DNA from 3 places in the Bacillus sp. SORGH_AS_0510 genome. Region 1 is predicted to be linked to each of the others. Evidence: predicted binding sites of a transcription regulator. Region 1 holds the regulator's gene; each other region holds the start of a gene.
What was found. The regulator Rex, encoded in region 1, represses fermentation and respiration genes when NADH is low (regulators of the CRP and FNR family bind a similar motif). The targets are predictions, from matches to a motif close to TTGTGAAATATTTCACAA.
Positions count from the first base shown of each region.

Region 2: QE429_RS11820 (NarK family nitrate/nitrite MFS transporter) is a predicted target of Rex. The motif match lies at 2,350-2,367, and genes of this name have one in related genera.
Region 3: hcp (hydroxylamine reductase) is a predicted target of Rex. The motif match lies at 2,934-2,951, and genes of this name have one in related genera.

Region 1 covers NZ_JAUTAU010000001.1:4,817,227-4,828,083, forward strand. The annotation lists gene QE429_RS24325 (MDR family MFS transporter) at 1-1,098, opposite strand, end outside; gene QE429_RS24330 (cytoplasmic protein) at 1,111-1,833, opposite strand; gene QE429_RS24335 (polymer-forming cytoskeletal protein) at 1,849-2,568, opposite strand; gene QE429_RS24340 (YhbD family protein) at 2,581-3,204, opposite strand; gene QE429_RS24345 (redox-sensing transcriptional repressor Rex) at 3,559-4,212, opposite strand; gene moaC (cyclic pyranopterin monophosphate synthase MoaC) at 4,248-4,745, opposite strand; gene QE429_RS24355 (ABC-F family ATP-binding cassette domain-containing protein) at 4,913-6,832, shown strand; gene tsaD (tRNA (adenosine(37)-N6)-threonylcarbamoyltransferase complex transferase subunit TsaD) at 7,738-8,766, opposite strand; gene rimI (ribosomal protein S18-alanine N-acetyltransferase) at 8,763-9,212, opposite strand; gene tsaB (tRNA (adenosine(37)-N6)-threonylcarbamoyltransferase complex dimerization subunit type 1 TsaB) at 9,233-9,931, opposite strand; gene tsaE (tRNA (adenosine(37)-N6)-threonylcarbamoyltransferase complex ATPase subunit type 1 TsaE) at 9,928-10,383, opposite strand; tRNA gene QE429_RS24380 (tRNA-Asp) at 10,582-10,658, opposite strand; tRNA gene QE429_RS24385 (tRNA-Met) at 10,662-10,735, opposite strand.
Region 2 covers NZ_JAUTAU010000001.1:2,289,566-2,300,422, reverse strand. The annotation lists gene QE429_RS11830 (potassium channel family protein) at 1-453, opposite strand, end outside; gene QE429_RS11825 (nitrate/nitrite transporter) at 742-2,232, shown strand; gene QE429_RS11820 (NarK family nitrate/nitrite MFS transporter) at 2,460-3,764, shown strand; gene QE429_RS11815 (LysM peptidoglycan-binding and 3D domain-containing protein) at 3,782-4,606, opposite strand; gene fdhF (formate dehydrogenase subunit alpha) at 4,853-6,961, opposite strand; gene QE429_RS11800 (PAS domain S-box protein) at 7,055-9,208, opposite strand; gene yhfH (protein YhfH) at 9,448-9,582, shown strand; gene QE429_RS11790 (hypothetical protein) at 9,699-9,863, shown strand; gene QE429_RS11785 (transcriptional regulator SplA domain-containing protein) at 9,879-10,130, shown strand; gene QE429_RS11780 (cold-inducible protein YdjO-related protein) at 10,175-10,360, opposite strand; gene QE429_RS11775 (hypothetical protein) at 10,446-10,592, shown strand.
Region 3 covers NZ_JAUTAU010000001.1:2,119,290-2,130,146, forward strand. The annotation lists gene QE429_RS10835 (DUF2515 family protein) at 1-68, shown strand, start outside; gene QE429_RS10840 (hypothetical protein) at 407-685, shown strand; gene QE429_RS10845 (DUF1798 family protein) at 767-1,138, shown strand; gene yppF (YppF family protein) at 1,157-1,366, opposite strand; gene QE429_RS10855 (YppG family protein) at 1,554-2,114, shown strand; gene QE429_RS10860 (Hsp20/alpha crystallin family protein) at 2,338-2,820, opposite strand; gene hcp (hydroxylamine reductase) at 3,005-4,309, shown strand; gene QE429_RS10870 (Crp/Fnr family transcriptional regulator) at 4,344-5,042, opposite strand; gene QE429_RS10875 (DEAD/DEAH box helicase) at 5,169-7,472, shown strand; gene QE429_RS10880 (ribonuclease H-like domain-containing protein) at 7,463-8,734, shown strand; gene QE429_RS10890 (CotD family spore coat protein) at 9,160-9,546, shown strand; gene QE429_RS10895 (SLOG family protein) at 9,676-10,245, shown strand; gene gpsB (cell division regulator GpsB) at 10,287-10,589, shown strand; RNA gene rnpB (RNase P RNA component class B) at 10,671-10,857, shown strand, end outside.

The sequences.
Region 1 (10,857 bases):
CAGACCAACAACGATCATATATAGGGTTAATATCGCTCGGCTGGATTCTGGGGTGAGTGTACTTAACAGCAATATTCCACCAATCAAAATCACACCGGACACGAACATGATATTGCGGTAGCTCATTTTCGTTGTTAAAAATCCACCTACTTGAGCGGTCACAACAGATCCCAGCATCATAGGTAATAAAATCAACCCCGAATTCGTTGCACTGCCGCCATATACCCCTTGGACAAAAATCGGGATGTACACCGTTGCTGCCATAAAGGCCGCTCCGTAAAACAAGCCGACAATGGTGCTCCCGGCAAACAGCCGGTTTTTAAACATGGAAAAAGAGATAATTGGATCCCTAGCCTTTGTCTCCGCAAATAAAAAGAGGAGAAACAGAACCGCAAATCCTGCAAACAAGCTTACAATCGTCACCGAATCCCAATCATATTTCTGTCCCCCAAGCTCTAGAGCAAACATGAGACAGACCACTGCGCTAACCAATGTCACCGCGCCCCACCAGTCAATGGTTTGCTTTTGATGAACAGGTGACTCTTTATAGGCAATCACAATAAAGATTAATGAAAGAATCCCAAGCGGCAGATTAATGTAGAAAATCCAATGCCAACTAATATTGTCTGTAATATAAGCTCCTAACAGTGGCCCGAAAATGCTCGACAACCCAAATACCGCTCCAAACAAACCGCCCATCTTCCCCCGTTTCTCCGGAGGAAACAGGTCAAACATTATCGTAAAGGCAATCGGCACAAGCGCTCCGCCGCCGACTCCCTGAATGGCACGGTAAATACTTAACTGCGTGATCGTTTCCGCCGTCCCACACAAAGCGGAACCCGCCATAAATAAAATTAATCCAAAAATAAAGAACCGCTTCCGCCCGTACATGTCAGACAGTTTTCCGAAAATCGGCATACCTGCCATCTCTGCCACCATGTAAGCAGACACAACCCAAACAAAGCTTTCAAGGCCGCCGAGGTCCCCAACAATCGTCCCCATCGCGGTAACGACGATGGTATTATCCATCGATGCCATTAAAATACCTAATAACAGCCCTGTGACTACCAAACCTAGTTTACTATCCTTCGCTGTCATACCTTTCCCCCTCTATACCTTCGTTTTTGTTTTAATCGTAGCAGTAGGATCATGAGTCAAATTCTCTCGATATTCCACCAGTCCGATGTCACACCCAGGTCCAATTTTCACCACATTTCCCCGAACGATTGCTGCTTTCGTGTTCTCCAAATACACCTCATCGCCTTCAATCACCTTCGCATGGAGCGAACCTGATTTTTTTGAAAGTGGGATATTCGTGAATGGAATTAGCCAAGAGCCTCTCTTCACTGAAATTTTTCCGCCGCCGATTTCCTCAGCCGTGCTTTCCCCATGACTTACAACAATCTTTATCGTATCCGCTGACAAGAGCCCCTTGATCTCGAAACCACCGCTGGAGTCAAATGTCTCATACTCGACATCGCCTTTTACCGATATGCTCCCTTTAATAACAGCGGACTCTCCACTCAATCGATCTTCAGCCTCGAGCAAGCCGTAAATCTTCATTTTTTTCAACTGCGCCTTACCCCCGACTGACATCGTCCCCATAACGAGTGTTTCCTCGGCCTCCATCATTCCTTTTACCTCTGCTTCACCAAGGATTTTAGCCGAACCCGCTTTGACATTTTCCCGAGCCTCACTCGTTCCATATACATGAAAGCTGGAGCAGTCTACATCATTGACGATGGTCCCCTCTCCTCTGATGCTGATTTTTCTATATTGACCGCCAGGATAACTCCCTGAACCGTTGATAATAAGGTTACTACTTTTCTCCATGTTCCTTCCCTCCTACTACACCTTTCTACTTTCATTGACTACAGCCTGTTTGTGCTGCGAAAAATCGTCCCGGTATTCCACCACAGCGATTTGACAATTCCGGCCAATCTTCACCTGATTTCCACGTACAACCTTAGCAATCGTATTCTCCAGTTCGATTTTGTCTCCTTCAATCACTTCTACTTCCAACTGTGTAGGAAACAACGGTTTTATTAAACTCCCAAAAAGGGATCCTTTATATTTCACGGTGATCGTTTCTCCGCCAATCTCTTTTGCCTTACAAGGACCATGCAGCTGAATTTTAATGTCCTCCGCATTTAATAACCCACCAATAGAAAATTGAGAATCGGCTTTAAACATCTCAGCCTCGCAATCTCCTCCAACCGTTAAAACGCCATTAATTTTGACTTCATCAGCCTTTACTCTGCCACCCACCGACGCCTTACCGTAAACCTTTACGATTTTTCCAATAAGATGTTCCTCAATCTTTGCCGTTCCATCGATTGAGACGTTTTGGGACTCCATCGTCCCCTTTACCTTTGCTTTGCCGTTTATTTTGGTGTGCTCACTTTTCACATTTCCATCCACTGTCCCGAACCCATTACTTTCAAACTCTATGCATTCCACATCACTGTGTACCGTACCGAATCCATTCAATGTGACCTGGTGAAATGCTCCACCGTTCGAGGCTCCGAAACCATTGATGACTAAGTCTCCTCTATCCTTCGTATCCATGTATATTCTCCTTTATAGTAATTTAGCCTTGATCTCTTCCATGCAGGACATCAGGGAAAGCTGGACGACCACTTTTGTCCCCTGATCAAAATGAACCGCTTCCGCGTTGATTAACAACAGACACGTTGACACGCCAAGCTTGCGCGTAATGACTACTTCACAGCTTTTTTGTTTAATGATTGCAGCATGCTCCTTTAATACCTGTAGCAGCATTTTTCCCTCATCCAAATTAATTTCGCCGGATTGCAGCAGCTTCTCTAAGACGAATACCTCAAGCATCCTGTTAATCGAAAACGTTTGGCTGCCTTTTTCATTCTCTAAGTAAAAATTCATTACACTTATCGAAACAATGTTACGTTTCACTAACTCATCCTTATCTAACTGCAGGTCTGAAATATTCGGTGAAAACATGTCTGCAAGTTCATCAAGTGAAAGATTTTCCTTCATTGTTTGAATTTTATTAATGCGCTCCAGAATCTTTTCTTTTGGAAAAAATGTCTCCTGGCCGGTAAAGGTTGATTTCCGGATGAACCACTCCTCCGGAATAAGGTCTTTACGCTTCCACCTATACAACTGTCCATACGAAATTCCCGCCAATTCTAATAGGTCTTTTTTTGAGATTAACTCCTCACTCATGATAAAAACCCCTTTCTGATTAACAATGTAACATAACACTGTTACGTTTGTAAAGTTATAATTTACAATTTTATGTAAAAAAGGCTTTTTTTAATGGGGTACCATTCTTTGAATAACCGGAAAACCTCCGCTTATCTATTCCTAAATGAGCTCGATTTTGCAAATAACCGGAAAAACTCCGTTTATTCGTTACTCTTCTAAGGGAGCAATCCAAATTAGCCAGCTTCTTCGTAGTATAGCTTTGATACAAAATGAACATTATTTCCCTTTTCCTCCATAACAACAATGGTTACGTAAACAGAAAAAATAAAAGGCCTTCTACGAAGCAAGTTTCGTAAAAGGCCTTACCTAGTACTATTCATCTGTATCTTCTGTTGGATAGTGTTTTAAAAAGTAAACCAATGATTGCAGTTCCACGGCTAGGTCGATATGATGAACCCGGATGGATGCCGGCACATTTAACCTGGCTGGCGTAAAGTTTAAGATTCCTTTCACTTCCGCCTTCACAAGTCGGTCTGTAATTACTTGTGCAACCGGCGCTGGAACTGTTAAAATGGCTACTTGAATATCGCTGTTTTCCAACACCTTCTCTAGGTCATCCAAATGATAAACCGGAACTTCCCGAATTTTCGTCCCCATTTTTTCTGGATCGACATCAAAGGCAACCTCAATCTTCGTGTTGTTATTCTTCAAAAAGTTATAGTTTAAAAAGGCCGTCCCTAGATTACCTACTCCAATTAACGCAACCTTTGTTAATACATCTTGATCCAGCGTTTTCTGGAAAAAGGTTAACAAATAGTTTACATTATAGCCATACCCCTTCTTACCTAAAGCCCCGAAATAGGAAAAGTCACGGCGAATTGTTGCCGAGTCCACCTTTACCGCTTCACTTAGTTCTGCGGATGAAACTCGTTGTTTACCGGAAGTATGCAGGTTCTTTAAAAATCGATAATAGAGGGGCAGCCGCTTGGCTGTCGCCTGTGGTATTTTCATTGTTTCGTTACTCATCTTCTCCCACATCCCATGAATGGTTTTCTTACATCTTATTTAACCTGACCATTTCTCCTAAAATCACCGTTTTTGCCGCCTGTTTTCTCCACTAAATAGGTTGGTCCAATGACCATCCCTTTATCAACTGCTTTACACATATCATAGACAGTTAGGGCACAAGCAGATGCAGCTGTTAGCGCTTCCATTTCCACACCTGTGCTCCCTTTTGTTTTCACTGCTGCCTCAATATGTAATTGAAAATTTCCTGTTTGCTCCTCTTCCCACGCAAAAGAAATATTAACTCCTGTTAGTGGAATAGGATGACACATCGGAATGAGATCCCATGTTTTTTTAGCCGCCATAACAGCCGCCACTTGGGCAACAGCTAAAACATCGCCTTTTTTCATCTCATGATTGGTGATCTTGTCAAAAATCTCTTTACTTACGGTTATGCTAGAATGAGCAATGGCAGTTCGCGCCGTTTCAGGTTTGTCACTGACATCCACCATTTTCGCTCTGCCTTCTTCATTAAAATGCGTAAATTCGGCCATAAAAAAATCCTCCTATCAAAAAATAATACACTATTTTCCCTTTTATGTGTGTGAAACTTTGAACGAATGAAGCAATTTTTTATCAGAAGAGGCACGGGAAGAGTCCGAGTTATTGCCGTCATTCCGCTAATACGGTACACTAGTCCTAAGTAATAGAGGTGAAAAATATGATTTTATTACAAGTCAATCAATTACAAAAATACTATGGTGCTGACCTTATTTTATCGAATATAAAGCTAGAATTACAAACAAGAGACCGCGTGGCTCTTGTCGGCCGTAACGGGGCTGGAAAATCGACACTTCTAAAGATTATTGCCGGACATTTGTCCCATGATGGCGGAGAAATTATCAAGCCAAAGGAAGTAACGATCGGTTATTTAGCCCAAAATACAGGATTAGAATCCAATTTATCCATTTGGGATGAAATGCTGACCGTTTTTGAACCACTTCGCCTCATGGAAAAATCTCTTCGCCAGCTGGAAGAACAAATGGCAGACCCCGCTGTGTTTGAAGATGCCGTCAAGTATGAACGGGTTCTTAAAGAATATGATACCCTTCAAGTAAAATTTAAGGAGCAGGGTGGATACCAGTTCGAGGCTGACATTCGTTCCGTTCTCCATGGTCTAAACTTTCAAGACAATTCCCTCATGATTGCTAGTTTAAGCGGAGGGCAAAAAACCCGGCTTGCTTTAGGGAAACTGCTGTTAACGAAACCTGATATTTTAATTTTGGACGAGCCTACCAACCATCTGGACATTGATACCCTTTCCTGGCTCGAACAATATTTGCAGGGATATGATGGCGCTATTTTAATCGTCTCCCATGACCGTTACTTTCTAGATAAAGTCGTGAATCAGGTCTATGAAGTTTCCCGCAAGCAAATCCAACGTTTTCCGGGGAACTACAGTGCGTACCTTGACCAAAAAGCGGCCAATTATGAACGGGATATGAAACTGTATGAAAAGCAACAGCAAGAGGTAGCGAATCTGCAGGATTTTATCCAACGAAATTTAGCGCGCGCCTCAACAACGAAACGGGCACAGAGCCGCCGGAAAAAATTAGAGAAGATGGAGTTAATGGACCGCCCTCTTGGGGATGAGAAGTCCGCTACCTTCTCTTTTGAAATTGAAAAACAAACGGGGAATGATGTATTAACCGTCGATTCACTAGCGGTTGGTTACGAGGGCGATAAAGTGTCTGAGGATATCTCCTTCCGTGCCTTTAAGGGTGAAAGCATTGCCCTTGTCGGCCCGAACGGAATCGGTAAGTCTACACTTTTAAAAACCATTATTAAGAAGCTCCCCGCACTTGGTGGAACCATTCAATATGGGACAAACCTTGCGATTGGCTATTACGATCAGGAACAAGCAGAGTTAACCTCTAATAAGCGAGTATTAAATGAGCTGTGGGATGATTACCCGCTAAAAAATGAAAAAGAGATTCGTACCGTTCTAGGAAACTTCTTGTTCTCTGGTGATGATGTGCTAAAAATTGTCTCCACTCTTAGCGGAGGCGAAAAGGCACGGTTGGCACTTGCCAAGCTCATGCTAGAAAAGGCCAATGTTCTGATCCTCGACGAGCCGACGAACCACTTGGACCTTGATAGCAAGGAAGTCCTGGAGAATGCACTAATTGATTACCCTGGTACGATTTTGTTTGTTTCCCATGACCGCTATTTTATAAATCGAATTGCTACGAAGGTATTGGAATTAAGCCGTCACGGCAGCACAGAGTATCTCGGAGATTATGATTATTATTTAGAAAAGAAACTCGAACAGGAAGAGTTGGCCGCACTGGCACTGGCTGAATCCGCCAAAAAGGCTGCTCAAGCAGACGTCCTAGAGAAAAACTCTTATCAACAGGATAAGGAAAGCAAAAAGCTAGAGCGCCAGCGTAAAAGGAAGCTAGAAGAGATTGAGTTGCGGATTGAAGAGCTGGAGGAAGAGATCCAAGACTTCGAACAGCAGCTATGTGCACCTGATATTTTTCAAAATCACGAAAAAGTGCTAGAAATTAATATAAAAAGTGAAAAAGCAAAGACTGAGCTTGAGCAATTGATGGAAGAATGGGCTGAGCTTGCTGATTAATCGGAAAAACCGGGCTGGTGTGCCCGGTTTTTCCTTTTATGTCTTGTTTTCGGAGGTGAGGGAGTCGATGAAGACTCCCTTTACTTTTACTTTTCCTTGGAAAAAGCCAGCTAACTTCGATGTAGACTCTTTCTACTTTTACTTTTTCTTGAAAAAACCCAGCTCACGTCGATGTAGACTCCTTCTACTTCTACTTTTCCTTGAAAAAAGCCAACTAACATCGATGTAGACTCTTTCTACTTCTCCTTTTTCTTGAAAAAACCCAGCTAATGTCGATGTAGAGTCCTTCTACTTCTACTTTTTCTTGAAAAAAGCCAGCTAACTTCGATGTAGACTCTTTCTACTTCTACTTTTTCTTGAAAAAACCCAGCTAATGTTGATGTAGACTCCTTCTACTTCTACTTTTTCTTGAAAAAAGCCAGCTAACTTCGATGTAGATTCTTTCTACTTCTCCTTTTTCTTGAAAAAACCAGCTAATGTTGATGTAGACTCTTTCTACTTCTCCTTTTTCTTGAAAAAACCCAGCTAATGTTGATGTAGATTTCCTCTACTTATTTCCTTCAAAAAAGCAGGGAATTTTATCTACACGTTTCTCTGATTTATCTACACAAAATCGGCATATATCTACACACTTTAGGATTATTTCTACACGTTTCTCCGTTTTATCTACACACTTTCATCATTTATCTACAATTTTTATTAAAACAGTCCTTTTTCCACAACTTTATCTACATTTTAAAGGTTACTATTTCAGTTATTCCACACACTTTTCCACATTATCCACAGTAAACACCGTTTTTATCCACATTGTCCACAATAATAACTATAGTTATCAACATATAAACAATTTCTTGTTTATTTTGAAAAAATCTTATCCACAAGAAAACCCTTCCATTGGGGAAGGGTTACACTTCATTATACAATTCAATATCAAGTCCTGGAATGGCATTCAAATCCAACCCAGCTCTGACTCCTTTTTCAAACATGACGCTTCCCGCCGCAGCAATCATAGCGGCATTATCTGTGCACAAAGATAACGGAGGAATGACTAATTCAATTTCCGGCTTATTTGCAAATGTTTTTTCTAAAGTACTCCTTAACCCTTTATTTGCAGCCACTCCACCAGCTACTAATAATTGTTTCACCCCATACTTGGCAACTGCTTTTTCAGTTTTAACGACAAGTACTTCAATCACACTCGCTTGGAAGCTTGCTGCTAAATCTTCAGGAGCAATCTTCTCGCCTCTCTGTTCCGCATTATGCACAGTATTAATCACAGCAGATTTCAATCCGCTAAAACTAAAATCAAAAGAGCCTTCCTCCAGCCATGCACGAGGCAAATCAATAGTAGGACTTCCTTCGTGCGCTAACCTGTCGATATGCGGACCACCCGGATATGGCATATTTAACGTTCTAGCCACCTTATCATAGGCTTCTCCAGCGGCGTCATCTCTTGTCTCACCAATGACTTCAAAGTGACCGTGCTCCTTCATATAAACAAGCTCCGTATGGCCACCAGAGACTACAAGCGCTAATAAAGGAAATTTCAGTTCGGTTACCAGCCTATTTGCATATATATGCCCGGCAATATGATGAACAGGCACTAATGGCTTATTATGAGCAAATGCCAATGCTTTCGCTGCATTTACACCTATCAACAACGCTCCCACTAATCCAGGACCTTCTGTAACAGCAATCGCATCCAGGTCTGCGATGGTTACATTCGCTTGGTTCAGTGCTTCCTCCATCACAATCGTGATTTGCTCGACATGATGACGGGAGGCAATTTCGGGAACAACCCCGCCAAACCGCTTATGACTTTCAATTTGTGAAGCTACGACGTTTGCTGCCATCTCACGGCCATTTCTAATAATAGCAACTGCAGTCTCATCACAGCTTGTTTCTATTGCTAAAATTAATTGATCTTTTTTCATAAATTCACCCACATCACTAGTGCATCTTCTTGGTTATCTGAATAATAATTCTTTCGAATGCCGCCATCCTGAAACCCTAATTTCCGATATAGGGATTGTGCTATATGATTCGTCACTCTCACTTCAAGAGTCATACTTCTAGCTCCCATCTCTCTAGCCACAGACATTAGTTTTGTCATTAATGCCTCACCCAGTTTCTTTCCTCGATACCCCGGCATAATAGCTACATTTGTCACGTGGGCTTCATCGATGACCACCCATGTTCCACAATAACCAATAATCTTATTGTCATCCTCAAGCACAATATAGACTGCAAATTTGTTATTGTGCAGCTCATTATAAAATGCTTCCCTGCTCCAAGGTGTAGTAAAGGATGCATGCTCAACCTCTAGAACTTGATCAATATCCTCATCCCTCATATAACGAAAAACAAAAGAATCTACCATATATCTCTTTCCCTATCCATTTATATTTTTCCCTTTGCCTCAAGCCACTTGGCCTCTGCTTCTGCTAAACGTATATAATTTGGAACAAAGGAATGGAGATCCTCTCCCGCATAATCCTTTCCTAACAACCCAAGCTCAGCAGGACGCGGATTATGTTCAGTCACACTTGCAAAAATCGCCTTAGAACCTAGTACTTCTTCAATTTTAGCTTGATGAATTGGCAGGTCGTTTCCTACAAATAAGATGGGCTTATCTGAATCTGATAACCTGTCTACCCAGTCAGCAAGCATTACTAGCTGATCCTGTTGCACCACGGTAAGCTTTCCATCTACAAATTGATAAAGGCCTGTGTAAACTTGTCCCCTTCTGGCATCAAACAAAGGGGATACCATTCCATCAAAATATCGTCCCGTTCCCCCGGCTAAAATTTCAAGGCTGGAAACTCCCACAAGGGGAATGTTTAACGTCCATGCTAATGTTTTAGCAATGGTTACGCCAATTCTTACACCTGTATAAGAGCCTGGGCCTTTGGCAACGACAATCTTGGTCAAATCAGCTGGAACCTTTCCACAATCCTTCATTAAGGTTTCAATAGCCGGCATAATCCGTACAGAGTGATTCTTCTTTAGATTGGTGATATATTCTCCTATTACCTGATCCTCTTCTAAAAGCGCTACTCCTAACGCATAATTAGAAGTATCTATCGACAATATTGTCATCTAAAAATCTCCTTACATAATTCCTCATATCTGTTTCCCTTTGGTGCTAACACCAATTTCCTTTGATCGCCTTCGTCACGATACAAGAAAATTGTTAATAGTTCTTGTGGAAGCTGTTCTTCAATCAAATGAGCCCATTCCACTACCGTGACTCCATCACCTTCAAAGTATTCATCAAAACCCAGGTCTTCATAGGCATCTGCTACCCGATAGACATCCATATGATACAACGGCAGCCTGCCACTATACTCTTTAATAATGGTAAAAGTCGGGCTGTTAACGGTCTTCTTTACTTCCAACCCTTTAGCCAGACCCTTAGTAAACGTCGTTTTTCCTGCCCCAAGGTCGCCTTCAAGGGCGATAACATCACCTGGCAGTAAAAGCTTGGCCAAACGTTCTGCAAATATAGACGTTTCCTCCGAATTTGTCGTTTTCCATTCGAATTGGTTCATTCAATCACCTTTTACTTTCCTAACAATCCTTTATTCTCATTTTACCTTATTTATGTGTAAAAAAAACCTTAGGATATCTCCTAAGGATGCCTTTTCCATATGTAGTGTACATGATTATGATGAATTGAGCAAAAAAACCAAATAAAATACATAAAAAAAAGCCGAAACCTGGTTTCGTACTTGATTTTAGCATATATATGGCGGTCCGGACGGGACTCGAACCCGCGACCTCCTGCGTGACAGGCAGGCATTCTAACCAACTGAACTACCGGACCATATTGCGGGGACAGGATTTGAACCTGCGACCTTCGGGTTATGAGCCCGACGAGCTACCAGACTGCTCCACCCCGCGACGGTATAAATTATAAAATTTTGAGCATGCTCTGAGTTTAAGCCCGCTCCGATTTCGGAAGGCTTATTCAAGCAGTGGCTCAATCGTTGCGCTGTAGAGGTTCGAAGAAGATTATTCGATCG
Region 2 (10,857 bases), 2.5 Mb from region 1:
TTCCTCAACACTATAATTTTTCGAGATTTCTATAAAATTTAATACTTTAGGAGAAATTAACTGATGGGCAACACGGATGCCCATATCTCTCTCTGGAAACACAACCCAATCAGCTCCTACCTTGTCTAATACCTGACCGTGAAGCTTATTTAGTGCTTTAGCAATTACCTTTTTTACACCCAGTTCCTTTAATAGTAAAACACTGAGAATACTGGCTTGTATGTCATTTCCAATTGCAACTACCACTGTATCAAAATTTCTTATCCCGATGGATTTTAATGCCTCTGAATCTGTAGAATCCGCAATAACAGCATGCGTGACGAAAGAATGGGATTCCTCCACTCGTTCTTCATTTACATCAACACCTAACACTTCTTGTCCAGATTCGAATAACTTTTGGGCAATACTAAGCCCAAATCTACCTAAACCAATAACTGCGTATTGATTTGCCATTTTTCAAATTCTCCTTACATCTTCATAATTTAGATGGGTATATATACTACTTTTGCCCTTGGAGGAATAAAATATTTAGTTCCAATCCTATTTGTGTATTTACCAACATCTATTTCAACAAAAAACTTCATAAAAATTCCACCAATTGTGTCGTACCTCACAGTATTATTTGGCAGAGTGTTCTATAATACTGAAGAAAATTTCCAATTTAATCAAAACTATTTGTTAGTATTACTGGAGGTTACTGGTAATAAAAAAAATAATGAATTGGGAGTTAAGGGGGATAAAATGAATCAAGGATCAAAGCAGCTTTTTATTCAAACGGGTAGTCTAGTCGCGGGATTTATGGTTTGGGTGCTTATTTCTTCACTGATGCCTTTTATTAAGGCAGATATACCTTTATCATCCACAGAAATTGCTTGGGCAACAGCTGTACCTGTTATTCTCGGATCCCTACTAAGGGTTCCGATTGGTTATTGGACAAATCGGTATGGAGCAAGAATTCTTTTTACTATTAGCTTCTTACTTTTACTTTTACCCATTTCAATTATTAGTTATGCGAATTCGTTATTCCTGTTAATTCTAGGCGGTTTTATGCTTGGGATCGGAGGAGCTGTATTTTCAATCGGTGTTACATCTCTTCCTAAATACTATGAAAAAACAAAACATGGATTTATAAACGGTATTTATGGTGCAGGAAATATTGGGACAGCTATAACCTCGTTTTCTGCACCTGTATTAGCTAACATGTTCGGATGGAGAAGTACTATTAAAATATTTCTAATCATAGTGTTAATCTTTGCAGTGATAAACTTTTTATTTGGTGACAGGAAGGAAAAGAAAGTAAATAACTCATTATCAACCCAGGTTAAAGATGTTTATAAAAACCCTAAACTTTGGTTTTTATGTTTATTTTATTTTATTACCTTTGGATCTTTTGTAGCGTTCACCATATATTTACCTACCTTCTTAGTTAATCATTTCGAATTAGACAAAGTAGATGCAGGTTTGCGCACAGCAGGTTTCATTGCACTTGCAACCTTCTTTAGACCAGTTGGCGGCTGGCTTGGTGATAAGATCAACCCTTTTCTCATCCTTATGGCTGTATTCTTCAGCTTAACTTTTGCTGGATTTTTACTTTCATTTACACCATCATTGCCTATTTATTCTTTTGGGTGTCTACTAGTAGCTTTCTTTGCAGGCATTGGAAATGGCGCCATTTTCAAGCTTGTACCCTTATATTTTTCAAAGCAGGCAGGTATTGTTAACGGGATTGTTGCTGCTATGGGAGGATTAGGTGGTTTTTTTCCCCCAATTATTCTTACCATACTTTTTAATTGGACTGGTCACTATGCGATTGGTTTTATGTCACTTTCTGAATTTTCACTTGCTAGTTTAGTCATCGTTGTTTGGCTTTACTATCAAGATAAATTAGATATTTCAGCAAAAATAGTTAACCATGCGGTAGACGGAATTTGCGTCACTGATGTTAATGGGATTATTCAGAGTATAAATCCGGCATTTACCAGAATTACAGGATATACTGAGGACGAAGTAGTAGGAAAAACCCCGAGCGTCCTTCAATCTGGAGAACATGATAATGAATTTTATAGACAAATGTGGACTCGCTTGAAATCAGAAGGATTTTGGGAGGGTTATATATGGAATAAACGCAGGAATAATGAGATTTATAAAGAATGGTTAACCATAACAGCGATAAAAGATGATATAGGTGAAACAAAAAATTACGTTGGAATGTTTAACGAAGAAAAAGAATAGGTTTCAGGTGCTTAAAGTAGATCTTCAACTAATGAGGGTCTCTTTTTTTAGGTTTTTAAAAGATAAATATTACAACTTTTTGTCAAACAATCTGAGTTCACAGTTCCTTCACTATTTTTGTGACGTACGTCACAAAAATCATGTTACCATCTGTCTTATAGTAATTACACAAGGAACATTTATAGATTAGTAACTTTAAATACGATTCATATATAGGAGGAAATAACATGGCAAGAATTACTTATTGGAATCCAGAAGACGAAAAGTTTTGGAACGAAGAAGGAAAAAAACACGCAAAAAGGAATTTATGGATTTCTGTCCCATCTTTGATGCTTGCTTTCATTGTTTGGCAAATATGGTCAGTGGTTGCCGTTAGACTTAACGATATTGGGTTTCATTTTACAGAGGAACAACTATTTACACTTGCTGCTATTCCCGGCTTAGTTGGAGCTACACTCCGTTTCGTTTATACTTTTGCTGTTGGTTCTATGGGTGGTAAAAACTGGACAGTTATATCAACAGCGATTTTAGCTATACCTGCAATTGGAATAGGTTTTGCAGTTCAAAATCCCGATACTCCATTTTCCATTATGCTCCTTCTAGCTGCACTTTGCGGACTAGGTGGCGGAAACTTTTCTTCATCATCAGCAAACATCAGCTTTTTCTTTCCTAAAAAGGAAAAAGGAACAGCGCTTGGTATTAACGGTGGTTTAGGAAACATGGGGGTATCCGTAGTACAATTTATTACACCTCTAATTATTACATCTGGAACTTTTGCACTTGTTGGTGATAAACAGGTATTGGCTACTGGCCAGGAAGTTTGGTTACAAAACGCAGCATTCATCTGGGTTATCCCAATTGTTATAATGACACTGCTAGCCATTTTAAAAATGGATAATGTACCTGGTGCAAAGCAATCTGTAGCTGATCAATTTATGGTAGTTAAACGAAAGCATACTTGGATTATGACAGCACTTTACGTTGCAACATTTGGATCATTTATCGGTTATTCAGCTGCATTTCCATTATTATTAAAATCACAATTTCCAGAGCACATTTCATTAGCCTTTCTTGGGGCGTTAGTGGCAGCTGCTGCTAGACCTGTAGGAGGCTGGTTAGCAGATAAACTCGGCGGCGCTAAAGTAACAGCATATGTATTAGTTATTATGGGAATTGGAGCAGCAGGTGTTATTTACTTCTTAAATGGTAAACAATTTACCGGATTCCTAACTGCTTTCTTAGTTCTATTCCTTGCATCTGGGATTGGTTCAGGATCAACTTTCCAAATGATTCCTACCATCTTTATACCAAAAGAGGCAGCACCTGTAATTGGATTTTCTGCAGCGTTTGCAGCGTACGGTTCTTTCTTTATTCCGAAACTATTTGGATGGTCAGTTAAAGCAACTGGTACACCAGTTACTGCATTCTACTTCTTTATCGGGTTTTATTGTATAGCATTTGGCTTGAATTGGTTCTTCTATCAACGAACAGCAATAGCAAATAAAATAGTAACAAAACAAAAACCTGCCTAGTTTGGCAGGTTTTTTTATTAATCCAATATTTTTACCTTTATATCTTTTCTACCCCACTCAAGAGCTTTTTCCTCTGATGGGATAAACACGTCAATCCGGTTTCCTTTAATAGCTCCACCAGTATCAGATGCAATAGCTACACCATATCCTTCTACTTCGACCTTACTTCCAAGTGGAATGACAGATGGGTCAACTGCAATAACCTTAGCATTAGGGTTTGCATTTAGATCAAGTCCTGTTGCCGTAGTTCCGCTGCAGCCTTCACATGAAGCAGTGTAGGCAGTTGCCTTAACTGTAATTTCTTTTGGAGTTTCCTCCGCTTTCGATGTAGGTTGGACTTCTGTTTTGCTTTCAACATTAGTTGCTGCTTCTACTTTTGGCTCCTCGCTGTTTGGTGCAACAGTCTCTTTAGGAGAAACCTCAGATGCTTTTGAGGTTATAGTTGGTGATGTTGGTTTAACCATATTACCAGTAGAAAAATCATTTACTTCATCATAGATTACTAATTGTAACCCTGGATGGATGAGATCTGTATTTAAACTATTCCATTCTTTAATCATAGTAACTGACACTTGATTTTCTTTCGCAATATCCCAAAGCGTATCATCCTTCACCACTGTGTATTTCTTTTCAGTTGCAATAGTTAATACGTCCCCTGGATGAATTAGGTCAGTAGAAAGGTGATTCCACTTTTGAATATTTTCTACAGATGTATGATGTACACGAGAAAGATCCCATAGGGTATCACCTTTCTGTACTGTTAACTCTGCAGCTTGTACATTAGCACCTACAGTTCCTGAGAGTGCAACAACTGCAATAAAAGTTTTCATCTTTTTTATCATTTTTTTACCTCCCATGTTCTTTCGCAGCTAACTTTCATTCATCTTAACATGAATTTTTACGAAACAAAGAACAAAGGCATGTTAATTCGTTTACAAGCATGGCAGTTATATTACAATAACATTTCTGCATTGCTGTATTATAGCATTCAATGAAATTACTTCCTATTCTGGTACTTTTTATACATATTTTAATAAAAAAAATAGTGTAGGAATGATCCTGCACTATCATACAATAATATTACTTATTCAAATTCTAGAAATTGCAACAGCACACGCTTTATATTCAGCTGTTCCAGAAATTGGATCATATTCATTTAAAGTTAACACATTTGTGGGAGTTTCACTCCAGTGGAAGCTCATGAATACAAGACCCGGAACCACTTGATCTGTAATCTTCGCTTTCACCTGAAGTTCTCCTCTTCGTGAACGAACCTGGACTACTTCTCCATCACATATTCCTAGTGCATTCGCATCTTCAGGATGAATATCAACCGTTTCTTCTGTTTGTTTTATTTTCACACCGGATGCGTAATGCCGTGTTTGAGTATGTGTATTATATGACTCATATCTTCGGCCAGTCGTTAACATAAAGGGATAGTCACTATCCGGCAATTCTAATGGTGCTGTATAATCGACAGGAACAAATGGTGCCTTTTTCACTTGTGAATCATTTTGATGAAAACGTTCGTGCATAACGAATGTACCTGGATGCGACATATCAGGACAAGGATAATGAAGACTATACTCTTTTTCAAGTCTTTCGTAAGAAATTCCACCGTACATTTCCCAAGCAAGTTTCCTAACCTCATCCCAGATTTCTACACTATTATTATAGTGCATCGGATATCCCATTAATGTAGAAAGTTCACAAAGAATTACCCAGTCTTCTTTCGTGTTAGGATGTGCCTCAATAGCTTTTCTAACCCGTTGAATTCTTCTATCTGTATTTGTATAAGTTCCATCTACTTCTCCCCATGACCGGGCTGGTAAAACGACATCAGCTAATTTTGCTGTTTCTGTCATGAAAATATCTTGAACAATTAATAAATCAAGCTTCTTAAAAATTTCCTTTGTATGGTTCATATGAACATCTGCAAGGATTGGATTTTCTCCAATAATATAGAGAGCCTTTATTTCACCCATCTCCAACCTGTCAAAAGTTCGTGTCTGGGTATCACCAGCATGTGGGTTAAGGACCACTTTCCACTCCTTCTCAAATCGTGCCCTAAACTCATCATTTGCCAAACTCAATGCTCCAGTCAATTGGTTCGGTAAACACCCCATATCCCCTGCCCCTTGGACATTATTTTGACCTCTAAGCGGCATAATCCCTGCACCTTGTTTACCAATATTCCCTGTTAATAAGGCTAAATTTGCAATATCAAACACATTATTTACTCCACAATGGTGCTCTGTAATACCTAGTGTGTAGGCAATCATTGAACCTTTAGCTGTTGCGTATTCTCTGGCCGTTTCTATAATATCATCTGCTTTTAAACCTGTTATTTGTGCTACATATTCAGGTGTATAAGGTTCTACCCGTTTTTTTAATTTTTCAAAATCAATAGTAAACTGTTCGATAAACGTTGGATTATATAGATTTTCTTTGAGAATCACTCTAATCAATGCATTTATGAGAGCAATATCCGATCCAATATTTATTTGTAAGTGTCGATGAGCTACTTTAACCATATCTATTTTCCTTGGGTCAATCACAATGATCTTAAGTCCGGATTTTGCAGCTTTCTTCATTCGATTAGCAATAATAGGATGAGCTTCTGTGGTGTTTGAACCCATTAAAAGTAATACTTCTGCTTTATCAAAGTCTTCTAATGTGTTTGTAGGGAAACCGCTTCCAAAAATTGTTGCCAGACCGGCAACGCTAGGAGCATGTCACGTTCGGTTGCACCCATCAATATTATTACTATTAATAACGGTTCTCATAAATTTTTGTGTGATAAAATTAGATTCATTAGTACTTCTTGCACAAGCAAACATACTAATGGCGTTTGATCCCCAGGTTGTTTTGATTCGGTTTAAGTTACTTGAAATATATTCGTAGGCCTCTTCCCATGTCGCATCCACAAGCTTACCTGCTTTTCGAATCAGTGGAGTTGTTAACCTGTTTTTTGCATGAACATATTTGTAAGCAAACGCACCTTTAACACATGTCTGTCCTTTATTTACAGGCGCATCTTTGTCACCACGGATTTTCATTATTTGATTATCCTGTACTTCTAGAACTAAGCCACATCCGGTACCACAATAACCGCATATTGTTTTAACAAAATTTGGTTCACCCACGCGCTTTCCTCCCCTGCAAACATAATTACCTATATAATCATAATAATCCATTTATAACATTTTATAGCTTCCTTTTTTGTAAAAGTTATGTCTAATTTTCGAAATAATCCCAGGTAAAAAAAAAACGAGAGGCTTCTCTCGTTTTTAAGCAATTTTTGCTGGTAATAAAATATTAAAAGTTGTTCCTTTATTCGGTTCACTTTCAACAAATACTTTTCCATTATGGCTTTCAATAATCTTAAAACTCACCATTAGACCTAGGCCATTACCATTCTTTTTAGTAGTAAAAAATGGCTCACCTAATTTTTTTAACTTTTCTTTCGATATTCCGACACCTGAGTCTTGAATTGAAATTTGAACATTATTTTCCTGAATGACAGTCCTTACTTGTAGATCTCCACCATTTGGCATTGCTTCAATTCCATTTTTAATAAAATTTAAAAACACCTGCTTTAGTCGATTTTCATCGCATTCAATTTGAATTATTTCATGTTCACAATCAAATGATAAGCGGACATTTTTCTTTCTAGCTTCGAACTCCAGTAAAGAAACTACATTTTTTATAACTGGAATAACATTCTTTTCTTCAAGTTCAACTGCTTTTGGCTTTGCCAACACCATGAAATCCTCTACAATCGTATTCACACGTTCAATTTCATCAAGAATAATATTTAAAAATTCCATTCTATCAGGATCTTTCTCATCCAGTTGTAAAAATTCAGCATAGCCTTTCATAGAAGTAAGTGGGTTTCTAATCTCGTGCGCAACCCCTGCAGCCAATTGACCAACTGCAGCCAACTTATCCTGTCGATGAAGTACTTCTTCCGTTCTCTTTCTCTCCGTAATGTCATTTCGAATCGCAAGGTATTGATATGGTTTTCCTTGATCATTCAAGAAAGGCACAATAGTGGTATCTACCCAATAATAAGTCCCATCCTTTGCTTTATTCCTAATTTCACCTTTCCAAACTTCTCCTTCGCCAATAGTCTTCCATAGCTTTTTAAAAAATTCCTTGGAATGGTATCCGGAGTTGAGAATATTATGGTCTCGGCCAATAATCTCTTCACGATTGTATTTGGATATCTCACAAAACTTATCGTTGACACTTGTGATTTTTCCTCTCGCATCTGTAAAAGCCACAATAGAGGATTGGTCTAGCGCAAATTTGATATCATTAATTTCCTTTATCGTTTCTTTAAGATGGTCCTCCGCTTTTTTTCTATTAGAAATATCCGATCGAATGGCAATATACTGAACTGGTTTCCTCTTGGCATTTAAAAACGGCACAATCGTGGTATCCACCCAATAAAAAGAGCCATCTTTTGCCTTGTTACGAATTTCCCCCCGCCAAATCTGTCCTGATTGGATAGTTTTCCATAAGCTTTTGAAGAATTCCTTAGAATGGTACCCTGAATTTAGTATGCGGTGATTTTTCCCTAGGATTTCTTCCTTTTTGTATTTAGATATCTCTTCAAATTTATCATTAACATAAATAATCGTTCCGTATGGATCTGTAATAGCTACGATGGCTGCAGCATCAAGTGCTGCTTTAATGTCCTTTAGATTCGTATCTGATGTTGCTAATTGCTTACTAATTAATGCACTTGATACAATGAGACCTCCAATAATCAAAACAGCTACAAATAATACTAAATATATAAAAAAAGGACTATCCGCATTCGCACCTTTTACTACTTGATTAGTGATAATAGATGCGCGCTTTAAAAGGAAATGCCCCTGAGCAATAGAAATTGACATGATTATTGCACTTATTGGTTTTAACCAAACTTGATTACCTTGGGTAAAGCTTTTTGACGAGTATAGAATCCAAAATGAAAAGAAAAACAAGGCGAATATTACTATAACCGAAAACAGATATAACAAGAGATTATATTCTATACTTACATTCATTGCATACAAACTAATGATATGAACAGCAAGCACAGCAAACGTTAAAAAAGTACTACCTACAATTAAATGGGGGTATCCAACCGTTTTCCCATAAAACGAAAGAAAGGCCATCCCTGTAAAAGCAATTCCTATAATAATGGAGAGAATGGTAAGTGGAATATGATAGCTAGCAAATCTATTAGTGTCCGCAGAAATGTGACCTATAAAATTCATAATCCAAATGCCAATCCCCATGGAAAATGTTCCACCCAAAAAAAGTAACCTTTTATTTTGGCTAGATGACCTGCTTAAGATAAACATGTCTAAAGCTGTATATGATGCCATTATGGTTAATCCAATGGCGATAATAATAAAATATGGATGAAAGGTTCCAATCATTGCATTCATTAACCAGCATCCCTCCATTTTTGCATTTTATTTCTACTATGATTGTAATGTAAACAATAACGTTATGGAAGCATTAAATGTTGAACCATCAATAAATCTTGTGTGTGATAAAAGACTCATTTTTTATAAATTTTCAATTTTTTTAAAAAAAGCCTACACTTTTTTTTATTTTTTGTTTATACTGTACTATAACAAGGGAAGCAATTAATAAACTGTATTAATAAAGGAGGAGTTTTAAAATGTTAATGAGTCCGGTAGAATTTTTCCGCAACTTACCTAAGAAGGAATGTTCAGAGTGTGGTCAGCATATGGAAGAGCAAGCTGAAAGTTATTTTATGGAATGTGACCACTGCTTAGCAAAAAAAGAAGAATAGACAACAAAAAACTCTCCAATCCTTGGAGAGTTTTTTATTTGTTTCCGTTTAATAAATAATTAGGCAGGGATAATCTTTTTTTAAAGGCAAATGCTTTATGTAAGGAGATGATGGCAATGACTAAAAATGATAATTATTTTACGGCTTCAAAAAATAATGATCCTGTAATTCCCGCCAAAAAATATGTAGCTGGAGATTCGGTAGATAAACACAGCGACTTAGAAGAAGCTAACATCATCTTAACTGGTGATGAAATTCACCAGCAGAATGAAAATCTTTAAAGGAGGGTTATGTATATGAGTATGATTGATATGAATAATGCCAAACCAGGGGATGAGGTTTATGTAATTTACCGGAATCCACATGTTCCCACTGTTGCAAACATTAAATCAGCAGAAATTGTACAGCATCCTAAAGACCCTAATGCCCTTGCTTTATTTCTGAATGAAACGTTTCATGTTATTGAAGATGATGATGCCTTGTTTTCTACATCAGAAGCAGCCCAACAAGCTTATGATGAACATTTCTTGGATTCATTTGATGAATAAAAGACTGTCCTAGCACAGAGACAGTCTTTTTTCCATCAGGGTTTTTAAATTTTTGGAAGCTCTCTCATTTGCTCAATCATTTCATTGCCGCACATTGGACAAAGCAAATCATCAGCAACAAAATCTTTCCTCATCCAGCCAATGCATGAGTCATCTATACAGGAATAGATTTCAGTATCTACCAGTATTGTCTCAATCTCTTCTTCTTTTGCTCTTTTACCGTAAAAAATTGGGACCGCCTCCTTTATTTATAGTATGGACAAAAAAGTACCTTTTCATTTCATAAATATCCCTATTTTAAGGAGTGACTAAACCATGGATGCTCATAATCAGAAACAACATACAATAGTCGGCACTGATATAGAAGAGGTAAAACGTCTAAACAGCCAATCAGGGTTAAGTTATAATGAAGTGAAAAATATACTTGCTAAAAAATATTTTCAAAAAAGTAAAATGAACTGAGCTGACTCAAGTATTGAGTCAGCCAATAATTTTCTTCCTATTTTCAAATGCTACTCCTCTACCAGTATACCAGACTGTATTAACCAAGCATGAAAAAATGATGACGCTCAATAATACTAAAACAACAATGTCCACTGATCATGTATACTTTTTTCTGGTTTTTTCTCTAAATATTCTATAGGAATTCTGAACTGGTGAATTTGCGGAATAAGAAAAAGAAAATAACCCATACTTAGAAAATGAGCTATCGAAGTTCAATAATACT
Region 3 (10,857 bases), 2.7 Mb from region 1:
AAAAATCTCACCAACTTCAATTAATGCTCTCATTACACCAAGTATTACAATTAAATAAATGGAAGTAGAAAAAGCAAGGGTCCCCTTGCTTTTTTCTTTTACCTATTCTGCTGGTCGATTAGGGCCTTCAAGCTTTTTGTCACCATAGCCTGTTCTTTTTGCTTCTTGAGATTGTGGTTGTTTATTCGTTTGGTTTTTCTTTTTTGCCATTTTAAAAACACCTCCTGTATTAGCTTGTGCGGTTTTTTATTTTTCATTCGAATTTAAAAGTTGTCGAAATGAATAGACTAGAGTGCTGGATTGCCACTTTCTTTGACGAATTGCTTCTAGTTTTGTCATGCGTGAAGGAAGCTTAAAAAAGAAGGAGAATTATACCAAGAAGAATAACGCGAGGAGGAATTTATTTATGAATAAGCCACGGTCCGAAAAGGAAAAATTGCTTACTATGCTGACAGAAATATACGATCAATTAGAAGAATTGGAATCTGTTCTTGAGGCATCATTCTCCGACCTTCGCTCCAATTTAAACCGGCAAGAACAGGAAAAATTAACTAAACCTATGCAAAAACTTACAGTGATAGAAAATAAATTAGAAGACCAAAATGGTTTACAGATGGAGACAGATGTGTACGGGGAAAAGAACAACCCAGTAGCAACACCTTTAAAACTTGAATTAGGGTTCTAAATACAGCTAAAAATGATCATATATGCTAAAGTAGCAATAGGAATCTGCTACTTTTTTATTTTGTTGTAGAAAGGAATAACAATGTTAGAAGAAATTGAACATTTAACAGAACAACTCTTAAGATATAACCAATTATTTATGAAATACTATCAAGAAGGAAGGGAAACAGGAGTTAATTATGATTTTCACGATGTAATTAAACCATTCTCTGACCAAGTAAGATCTATTAATGGTGAATGGAAGAAGGCAATGAAAAACTGGCTGGCCCTTTCTAATCATAAGCATCTCCATTTAAAGCGTATCGATACAACTTCAGAACATATAGAACAATTATCTATTCAAGCCTTTTTTCCTGAAACTAGTAGAACTAGATTTTTAAATGCTCATCGAACGGTAGAATTTTTCTTGCAGGAAGTATTGAAGGAAGTAAATAAAGAGAAAAGAGATGCTTAGGCATCTCTTTGATTGGTATTATGAATTTTCGATGAGGGAGTTTTCGCTTTCAGTCTCAGGTATTTCCGCACCTTGATTTTCAAGTTCACGGACAAGAAGGCGATATTCTTTAATGGTAATTTCGTTATGAATATACGCTTTCTTAGCAAAATCCATTAATGCATTAACGTCATCTGTTTGATAGTCCCGACTTTGATTAAATCTGCTTTTTAATTCATGAATGTCCATGTTAGCTCCTCCTTCATCCTTTTTCTTATCGTAACACGAAAAGAAAGGATTCCTAGTTTTTAAAATATTTAAACTTTAGACAAAATTCCTCTTAATTAGACAATGTCCCTTCCAATAAAATAATCACCTTTCCATCATATCTTCATAAACTGTGTAATAGAGAAAGTCACAGAGGAGATGTTTGCCCATGATTGGTGGAAATAGACCAAATCAATTCTTTAATTATGGATACTCGGGGCAAATGATGCACCAAGGTCCGTTAAGTACTCAATTGTATCAACCAACTATGCATCGAAATCAGCCATATCCTTACCAAACCCAAACCCAACTTCAAAATTATGAATGGAATCCTTATCAACAACAAAATTCATACTATTCACAAGCTTATCAGCCATATAATCAAAACTATCAACCAGGCTATGTGCCACAAAATGCGCCATACCAGAATCAACCAAATTCCCAAAAGGATTCGCAATTTCTTTTCCAAAATCCGTTGCAGCCAAAGGAGGAACCGAATCTTCCCCAATCTTACATGCCGATGACAGGTTATCCGATGATGAATCCTTATCCAAAATCAAATATGATTCCTAAACAACCTGGAGGAGTGCAATCATTATTAAATTCGTTTAAGTCACAAGATGGATCAGTAGATTTTACGAAGATGGTTAACACGGCAGGACAAATGATGAATGCGGTAAATCAAGTATCATCGCTTGTAAAAGGATTTGGTGGTATATTTAAAGTATAGGCTGTGTTAAATAACAGTGTTGATTGGAGCGGAAGGCACGAAGACTCCTGTGGGAGTATGGTTCAGGAGAGACCCCGCAGGCGCTTTTCTCCGTGGAGGCTCGCCGAAACACCCACGGAAAGCGAAGTGCCTGGAGCGGAAATCAATAGAAGATTTTAACAGAGCCAAAGTATAAGGGAAGAGGCTGACTCAAGTGAGTCAGCCTCATTTTGTTTTTATGTTATTAATCTTCGATGTCAATTAATTTCCCTTTTTCCTGAGGAATTCTAATTTGAAGTAAGCCGTCCCTATAGGAGGCTTTTACCATTTTTTCGTTGATTGTATGGGGGAGTGTTATGGTCCGTGACGATTGATGTCGAGTAAATCTTTGGCGGAATGTTTTATTTATATCGTCTTCCTCTGTTTCTAGCTCTTTATTCTCAACTGAAATGGTTACATAATTCCCCGAAATATTCAAATGGATTTGCTCCTTTTTTACCCCAGGAAGTTCAGCTGTAATAAGATAATCATTTCCTGTTTCAACTGTTTCTACATGAAAACCAGATCCAACTGGAAAAGGAGTTTTAAAGAAATCATCGATCGATTGTAAAAATCCCCTTACTGGTTTTTCAGTGAAGAAATCATTCATTGATTTAAATAATTCACGAAATGGCTCTGGCAATGGTTTCTTCCCGTTATTATGATCCTCCGGCGGCATAGATGTCATGATGGTTCCTCCTCTTTCCAATAATTCACTTCCTATAATATGCAGTTAAAACTAGGGAGGTGCCGCCATAATATTGTTATAAAAATTTGAACGATTTTTTACAACCTGAATTTCTGTGATATATATCACATTAATAATGTGTGATTGTTTGTATGCTATGCAGTAGTTTAAGGAAAGTGAGGAAATGTTTATGTTCTGTTATCAATGTGAGCAAACCCCAACAGGTGGGTGTAAGGTTATTGGAGTATGTGGGAAAGATGAAACGATTTCAAGTTTACAAGATACAATTATTTTTGGATTGAAGGGAATTGCGGCCTATCGCACACATGCTAATCAACTGGGATATACAGATTCCTTTGTAGATGCAACAACACACGAAGCATTATATCTTACATTAACCAATTCTAACTTTAATGTGCAGGAACATATCGATATGGCTATGAAAGTAGGTCAGGCAGCTGTTCGAGTAATGGGGATGCTTGATGAAGCACATACAAAACGTTTAGGTATACCTGAACCAATCCGAGTCAGCCAAAATAAAATAGAAGGCAAGTGCATTGTTGTTACTGGACATAATCTTTTTGCATTAGAAGAATTGCTTAAACAAACGGAAGGAAAGGGTATAAATATTTATACTCACTCTGAAATGCTGCCTGCACATGGTTATCCGGCATTAAAGAAATTTGCTCATTTAAAAGGAAATATCGGTAAAGCTTGGTATGATCAGCGTCGTCTGTTTGAAACCTTTCCAGGCGCAATTTTAGCAACAACTAACTGTGTAATGCCCATTAAAGGGTCCTATGCGGATAGAATGTTTACATACGAAGTGGCAGGTCTAGAAAACGTAGAAAAAATTGTGAACGATGATTTTTCTCCATTAATTGAAAGAGCATTAGAGCTACCTGAAGCAGCCATTGAATCTAGTGAAACACTATTAACTGGCTTTCATCATGAAACGGTTCTTGGCTTAGCACCTGAAGTAATAGAAGCAGTAAAAGCTGGTAAAATTAAGCGTTTCTTTGTCATTGCTGGCTGTGATGCACCAGGGCATGGTGGGGAGTATTATCGAGAACTTGCAACTTCATTGCCACCTGAAACAGTTATTTTAACCACTTCTTGTGGAAAATTCCGCTTTAATGACGTAGACTATGGCGTTGTTCCTGGGACAAATATTCCACGATACATCGATCTCGGACAATGTAACAATTCTGGCTCTACTGTAAAGATTGCGATAGCATTGGCTGATGCCTTTGAATGTGATGTTAATAAACTTCCAGTAAGCATTGTCTTATCATGGTTTGAGCAAAAAGCAGTTGCCATTTTGTTAGGGCTCTTTAGTTTAGGTATCAAAGATATACGAATTGGACCTAAACCGCCTGAATTTATTTCTGAAGGAGTTTTACAAGTTCTCCAAGAAACATTTAATTTAAAATTGATTAATACAGCAAAAGAAGATATGGAAGAAATGCTTCAGCTATCAGTGAAATAACAAAAAACCCGTCAGAAATGGCGGGTTTCTACAATTAAATTAAGTGTATTTCTTCCATAAGAATTTCTATATCAACGATCATATTACCTTCGTCATCTACTTCGATTAATTCATCCTTTTTCATTTTTGTAAGGGTGCGGCTAATTGTTTCGCGTGTGGTACCAATCATATTAGCCAAATCTTTGTTGGTGAATTCTGATTTTAAAAGAATTGTTCCATCGCCTTGGTCTTGACCATGCTTTTGTGCAAGTCTAATGATTAACTTGATGATCTGTTCATATGTGTTATTAAGGATTTGTTCTTCTAACCGATTCTGTAAATCTACAATTTTTTCACCCAGCACTTTAAATACTTTAATACACAACTCAGGATTTTCGATTAGTACTGCTTCGAATTTTGAAATAGGGACAGCAACCAGCGTAGACGGCTCAAGAACTTCCGCATAGGCAGGATAATCTCCTTTTCTGAAAAAGCCTACATGCGGAAACATCTCACCTTTTTTGGCTATTGCAACAATTTGTTCTTTCCCGTTAATATCACTTTTGTAAATTTTAATTCTACCATCATAAATAAAATAGACATTTTCAAGTGGGTCCCCTTGTAGGAAAACATGACTCTGTTTTTTCCAATCTCGGGCAATGGCGATATCAGTTATCTTGGTTAATTCCATATCATTTAATTCTTTAAAGAGGGAGAACTCAGAAAGAACCTTCTTAATAGCTTCTATTTTCATACAATCACCTACATGTTTTTTCAGATACCTTCTATTGTAACAAAAATTCCATCAATAGTTTATTTTTATGATATACTTTTTTTACGAACGTTCATTCGCTGAAATAGAAATAACGAGGTGAATAGCATGTATAGTAAGAAAAACCTTCAAGAAATGTTAGTAGAATTGAAGCTAAAGGAAGATTTTAAAGAAAATATTGTTACATGGCATACTATTCCGGAAAAGCAAGCACAGTCTGTTCCACTTCCAGATGAATTGCATCCGGTGTTAATACAATCACTTAAAACGAAAGGGATCGAGCAGCTTTATACTCATCAAAAATCAGCTTATGAAAAAACAATGACAGGGAGCAGTATTGTCGCCGTTACTCCAACAGCATCTGGTAAAACTCTATGCTATAACCTGCCTGTCTTGCAAACGATCCTACAAAACTCCAATTCAAGAGCATTATATATTTTTCCTACTAAAGCACTCGCGCAGGACCAAAAAAGTGAAATTAATGAAATTATTCAAGCAGCCGGTGTAAATATAAATAGTTATACGTATGATGGCGATACACCTGCTAATATTCGTCAAAGGGTGAGACAGGCTGGACATGTAGTAATTACAAATCCTGATATGCTTCATTCTGCCATACTTCCACATCATACAAAATGGGTTTCACTTTTTGAAAACTTGAAATATATCGTCATTGATGAACTCCACACGTATCGGGGGGTGTTTGGAAGCCATGTGGCCAATGTAATTAGAAGGTTGAAGAGAATTTGCCGATACTATGGAAGTAGTCCGGTGTTTATTTGTACCTCTGCAACCATTGCAAACCCTTTAGAACTTGCGGAAAAATTGACAGAAGAAAAAATGTATCTAATTGACAATAATGGTGCTCCAAGTGGAAGAAAGCATTTTGTCTTTTATAATCCACCAATTGTCAATAAGCCCTTAAATATTCGACGAAGCGCAACTCTTGAGGTTAGGAAAATAGCAGGGGAACTATTAAAAAATAAAATACAAACGATTGTTTTTGCAAGAAGTAGAGTAAGAGTTGAAATTATCCTAACCTATCTGCAGGAGCTTGTGAAAAATCAGTTGGGAGACAAGTCCATTATGGGCTATCGAGGAGGCTATCTCCCAACAGAAAGAAGAAAAATAGAGAAGGGTCTACGTTCTGGGGATATATACGGTGTTGTTAGCACAAATGCTCTTGAATTAGGGGTCGATATTGGACAGCTCCAAGTTTGCATAATGACCGGATATCCAGGGACAATCTCGAGTGCATGGCAGCAGGCGGGAAGAGCCGGGAGGCGTCATGGAGAGGCGCTTGTTATTATGGTGGCAAGTTCTAGTCCTCTGGATCAGTATATCATTCAAAACCCAGAATATTTTTTAACAAAGAGCCCTGAAACAGCGAGAATAAATCCGGATAACCTAATCATTTTGATTGACCATATGAAATGTGCCGCCTATGAACTTCCATTTAAATCAGGAGAGCAATTTGGATCTGTGGGAACAGAAGAGCTATTGGAATATTTAACAGAGGAAAGAGTCTTATATCGGAATGGAGATAAGTGGTTCTGGATGAATGATTCTTTCCCAGCACATAACATCAGCTTGCGTTCAGCTTCACAAGAGAATGTCATTATAGTTGATCAATCGGATGTTGCGAATGTTAGAGTAATTGGTGAAATGGATCGGTTCTCTGCAATGACGCTTCTCCATGATGAGGCGATTTATTTACATCAAGGTACCCAATTTCAAGTGGAAAAATTGGACTGGGATGAAAAGAAGGCGTTTGTAAGGGAAGTAGACGTTGATTATTTTACAGATGCGAATTTAGCTGTCCAATTAAAAGTTTTAGAAGTAGACAAACTTCAGCCTCTAGAGGATGCGGAGATTGGTTTTGGTGATGTTAGTGTAAGAGCGATGGCCACAATCTTTAAAAAAATCAAATTTGAAACACACGAAAATATTGGATCAGGTCCTATCCATCTCCCAGAAGAGGAACTTCATACAAACGCTGCCTGGATTTCATTAAATAACTCAATTGCCGAAATGGGCCACGAACGGCTCGAACAAGGATTGATTGGAACTGCTCATGCGCTAAGGTCTATCGCACCATTATTTGTGATGGCTGATCCGCAAGACATTCATGTCATTCCACAAGTAAAGGCAGATCATAATGAAAAACCAACTATTTTTTTCTATGATCGTTATCCCGGTGGTATTGGTTTAAGTGAAAAGCTATATACAGGCATGACACATGTTTTCTTAGAAACAAAGAACATGATCAATCGCTGTCAATGTGAAGCTGGATGTCCCTCATGTATTGGAACGGATACGGTAAGTGAAACAGCTAAAAAGGATACATTAAACATTCTTGAAGCGTTTCTTCAAGTTTCCGTTACAGACAAGGATGTGGAATCATGTCTTTAAAGGCAAAATTGAATCGACTTAAACCCCACATTTCTTCAGTGGGAACAACGGAAGAGGATAAAGAGCATCAACTTGCTAAAGTTTCAACGAAAGAAATACCGCATCAGGATCGATGGAAGCAAGAAGGGGTATACCCCTATTTTATGGATCAGGATTATTGTCTAATTAGAGAAGTGAAATATCCACTTTCTCAGCGGCATGGACAATACCGTTTCAGAGATTTCCTTACCGCCGTTGAGGTTTGGAACAACCATTCAATAATGCATCCTTTGTCAGCAAAAGGACATCAGGCTGAAGAGTTATTCTTCTTTGACACGGAAACAACAGGACTTGGCGGCGGAGTGGGGAATGCCATCTTTTTACTTGGATATGCAAGTGTTGCTGGAGATGAGCTCATTTTGAGGCAGCATATACTTCCGCATCCAGGAGCTGAAGTACCTTTATATCAAAGCTTTCTAGAAAGAGTAAATTACAAAACATTAGTTACCTACAATGGTAAATCGTTTGATTGGCCCCAAGTAAAAACAAGGCATATGCTTGTTAGGGAGCATGTGCCAAAGCTGCCTAAGTTTGGTCATTTTGATTTATTCCATGCAGCAAGGAGGCTTTGGAAGCACAAGTTAGATAGATTGAAGTTGTCTATTGTAGAAAAAGAGGTGCTAGGTGTTGAAAGAATAGATGATATTCCGGGATTTTTAGCACCGATGATCTATTTTGATTTTATCGAAAGTAAACAACCTGAAGGTATGCTTGGTATTTTAAGACATAATGAAATTGATATCCTGTCACTAATTACTTTATACACGCATTTAACCTTTCAATTGTGTGGAATAGATCAAAGACAATCAAGGAAAGAGTCATTCGAGGTGGGACGTTGGTTTTCTAGTTTAGGCGAGAATTATGAGGCTGAGAAAGTACTGACAAAGCTTACAACAGAGCAAGATGCTACATCCCTTAAGGCAAAGTTTACGCTTGCGTTTCAAAAGAAAAAAGAAGGTGATTGGGAATATGCTCAGAATTTGTTCGAGGATGTTGTCGAATCTGGTGATGATATGATGATGATATCTGCAGCTGTTGAGCTAGCAAAAATTTTTGAACATAAAAAAAGAGACTATCGGTGTGCAATAAATTATTGCCTTAAAGCTATCGGAGTATTAACCCAGTCAAAAAGCAATGCTGTTGGGAAGGGGCAATTTTCATTGGAGGAACTTGAAAAAAGGTTAATAAGATTAGAGCGTAAAATTGCGAAATTTCCCAGGTAAGCGCAAAATTCGTCAAATAAACTGAATAAGTGGAGATTTTCGGCATTTCTCGAATTATTCCCACAAAATCTTAACAAATTTATTAAAAAAACCAGCATTTCTGTATTGTCTAATGTAGTTGAAAAGAGTAAAATGTGAAATTGGATTGAGAAAAAAACGACTATAAATCATACGGAGCTGGTAACATGTATAAAGCGATTTTATTCTTATTTTTTATTGTCGTTTGTTTGACTGCTGTTGTTTTTACAAGCTTGAAAGACAGCTTTTATTCAATGCTATAGATTGCTTGTCCACGAAATAAAATGAAAAGATTACTTCAAGGTCATTCTATTTTGTAAAAAATAGGTGTTTTCCTTAGTACAAGAGTAATCCCTTCAACATAGGCTGTTAATGTAAACAGAATATTTGAAGGGAGATATTAATATATGTATTTAGGAACTAATTTTGCGCCGCCAGTCATTCATCCGACACAACAAATTGTGAACCACACATTCTCAACAACGGTGGTGCCACATATTCATCCAGTACACACTACAACGGTAAATCACCATATGTACCAACATAAACACTTCTGCCCACAAACAGCATCATGTTGCGAAGAGGAATGTAATCAGCATATTAACTGCTGTAATCCTTGTGCACCAGTTATGCCAGCAGCAATGCCTGCACCGAATGCAGTGCCAAATATGATGCCTGGTATGGGTGCTCCAGGATTTGCGCCAGGAGGACCTGGATTTGCGCCAGGTGCCCCAGGCTTTGGACCAGGTGCCCCAGGCTTTGGACCAGGTCCATTTATGGGACCTCGCCCATAAGAAAAAAGTGGCAATTGCAAGGGCTTTTAGCCCTTGTTTTTTTATTTATTGTTACAATATTATATGCTTTCCTTATAAAAATGTTTGTCCTATTTTTTAAAAATTTTATTTTGAGGAGAACGTTCTTTGATTAAAGTCCTTGCAATTTCAGGATATAAACCATTTGAATTAGGAATTTTTAAGAAAGATCATCCATCTGTTCAATTTATTAAATTGGCTTTTAAGAAAGCACTATTGCCTTTGATAGAAGAAGGCTTGGAATGGGTATTAATTAGCGGACAATTGGGAGCAGAATTATGGGCTGCAGAAGTTCTTTTTGAGTTACAGTTCGAAAACCCAGAGCTGAAACTTGCAGTTATTACGCCATTCCTTGACCAGCAAGCATCATGGAATGAAAATAATAAGGAATGGTATGAGTCCGTTCTTGCCCAGGCAGACTTTATTGACTCTGTTACGAAAAAAGGTTATGAAAAACCATGGCAATTTAGGATAAAGAATCAATTCTTTATCGAAAAAAGTGATGGATTACTACTTTTCTTTGATCATGAGAAAGAAGGAAGCCCTAAATACTTATATGAAATGGCTATGGAATATCAAAATAAACATGATTATCCAGTAGAATTAATAACATTTTACGATCTGCAAATGATTGTGGAGGAAGAACAATTAAAAGAAATTGACAAAAGTACTTATTTTTGAAAAAATAATAGGTAATGATTGGCGATACTGAGGTGATTTAAATGCTATCTGATAAAGTTAAGTTAACAGCTAAGGATATTTTAGAAAAAGAATTTAAAACAGGTGTACGTGGTTATAAGCAAGAAGATGTTGATAAATTTTTAGATCTAATTATTAAAGATTATGAAACCTTTCATCAGGAAATTGAGGATTTACAGCAAGAAAATCTTAGACTGCGTAAACAATTAGATGAAAGCTCCAAGAGACAGCCGGTAGCCCAACCAGCTGGTACAACAAACTTCGATATCTTAAAGCGATTATCTAACTTAGAAAAACATGTTTTTGGAAATAAACTCTACGAATAAGAGTTTGTTTTGAGATTTCCTAATAATAACCATTGAATAACCAGCAGGAATTACATATAATAATAAATGTCTTCATTAATGACGTTCGGGTAATCGCTGCAGGTGTTTTATGCAACTGTAGAGGAAAGTCCATGCTCGCACGAGCTGAGATGCTCGTAGTGTTCGTGCCTAGTGAATTCATAAGCTAGGGCAACTGGATCTAGCATTCAGTTGACGGCCGGGAAAATACCTAAGTCCTTTGGGATATGGTATGAATACCTATAAAAGT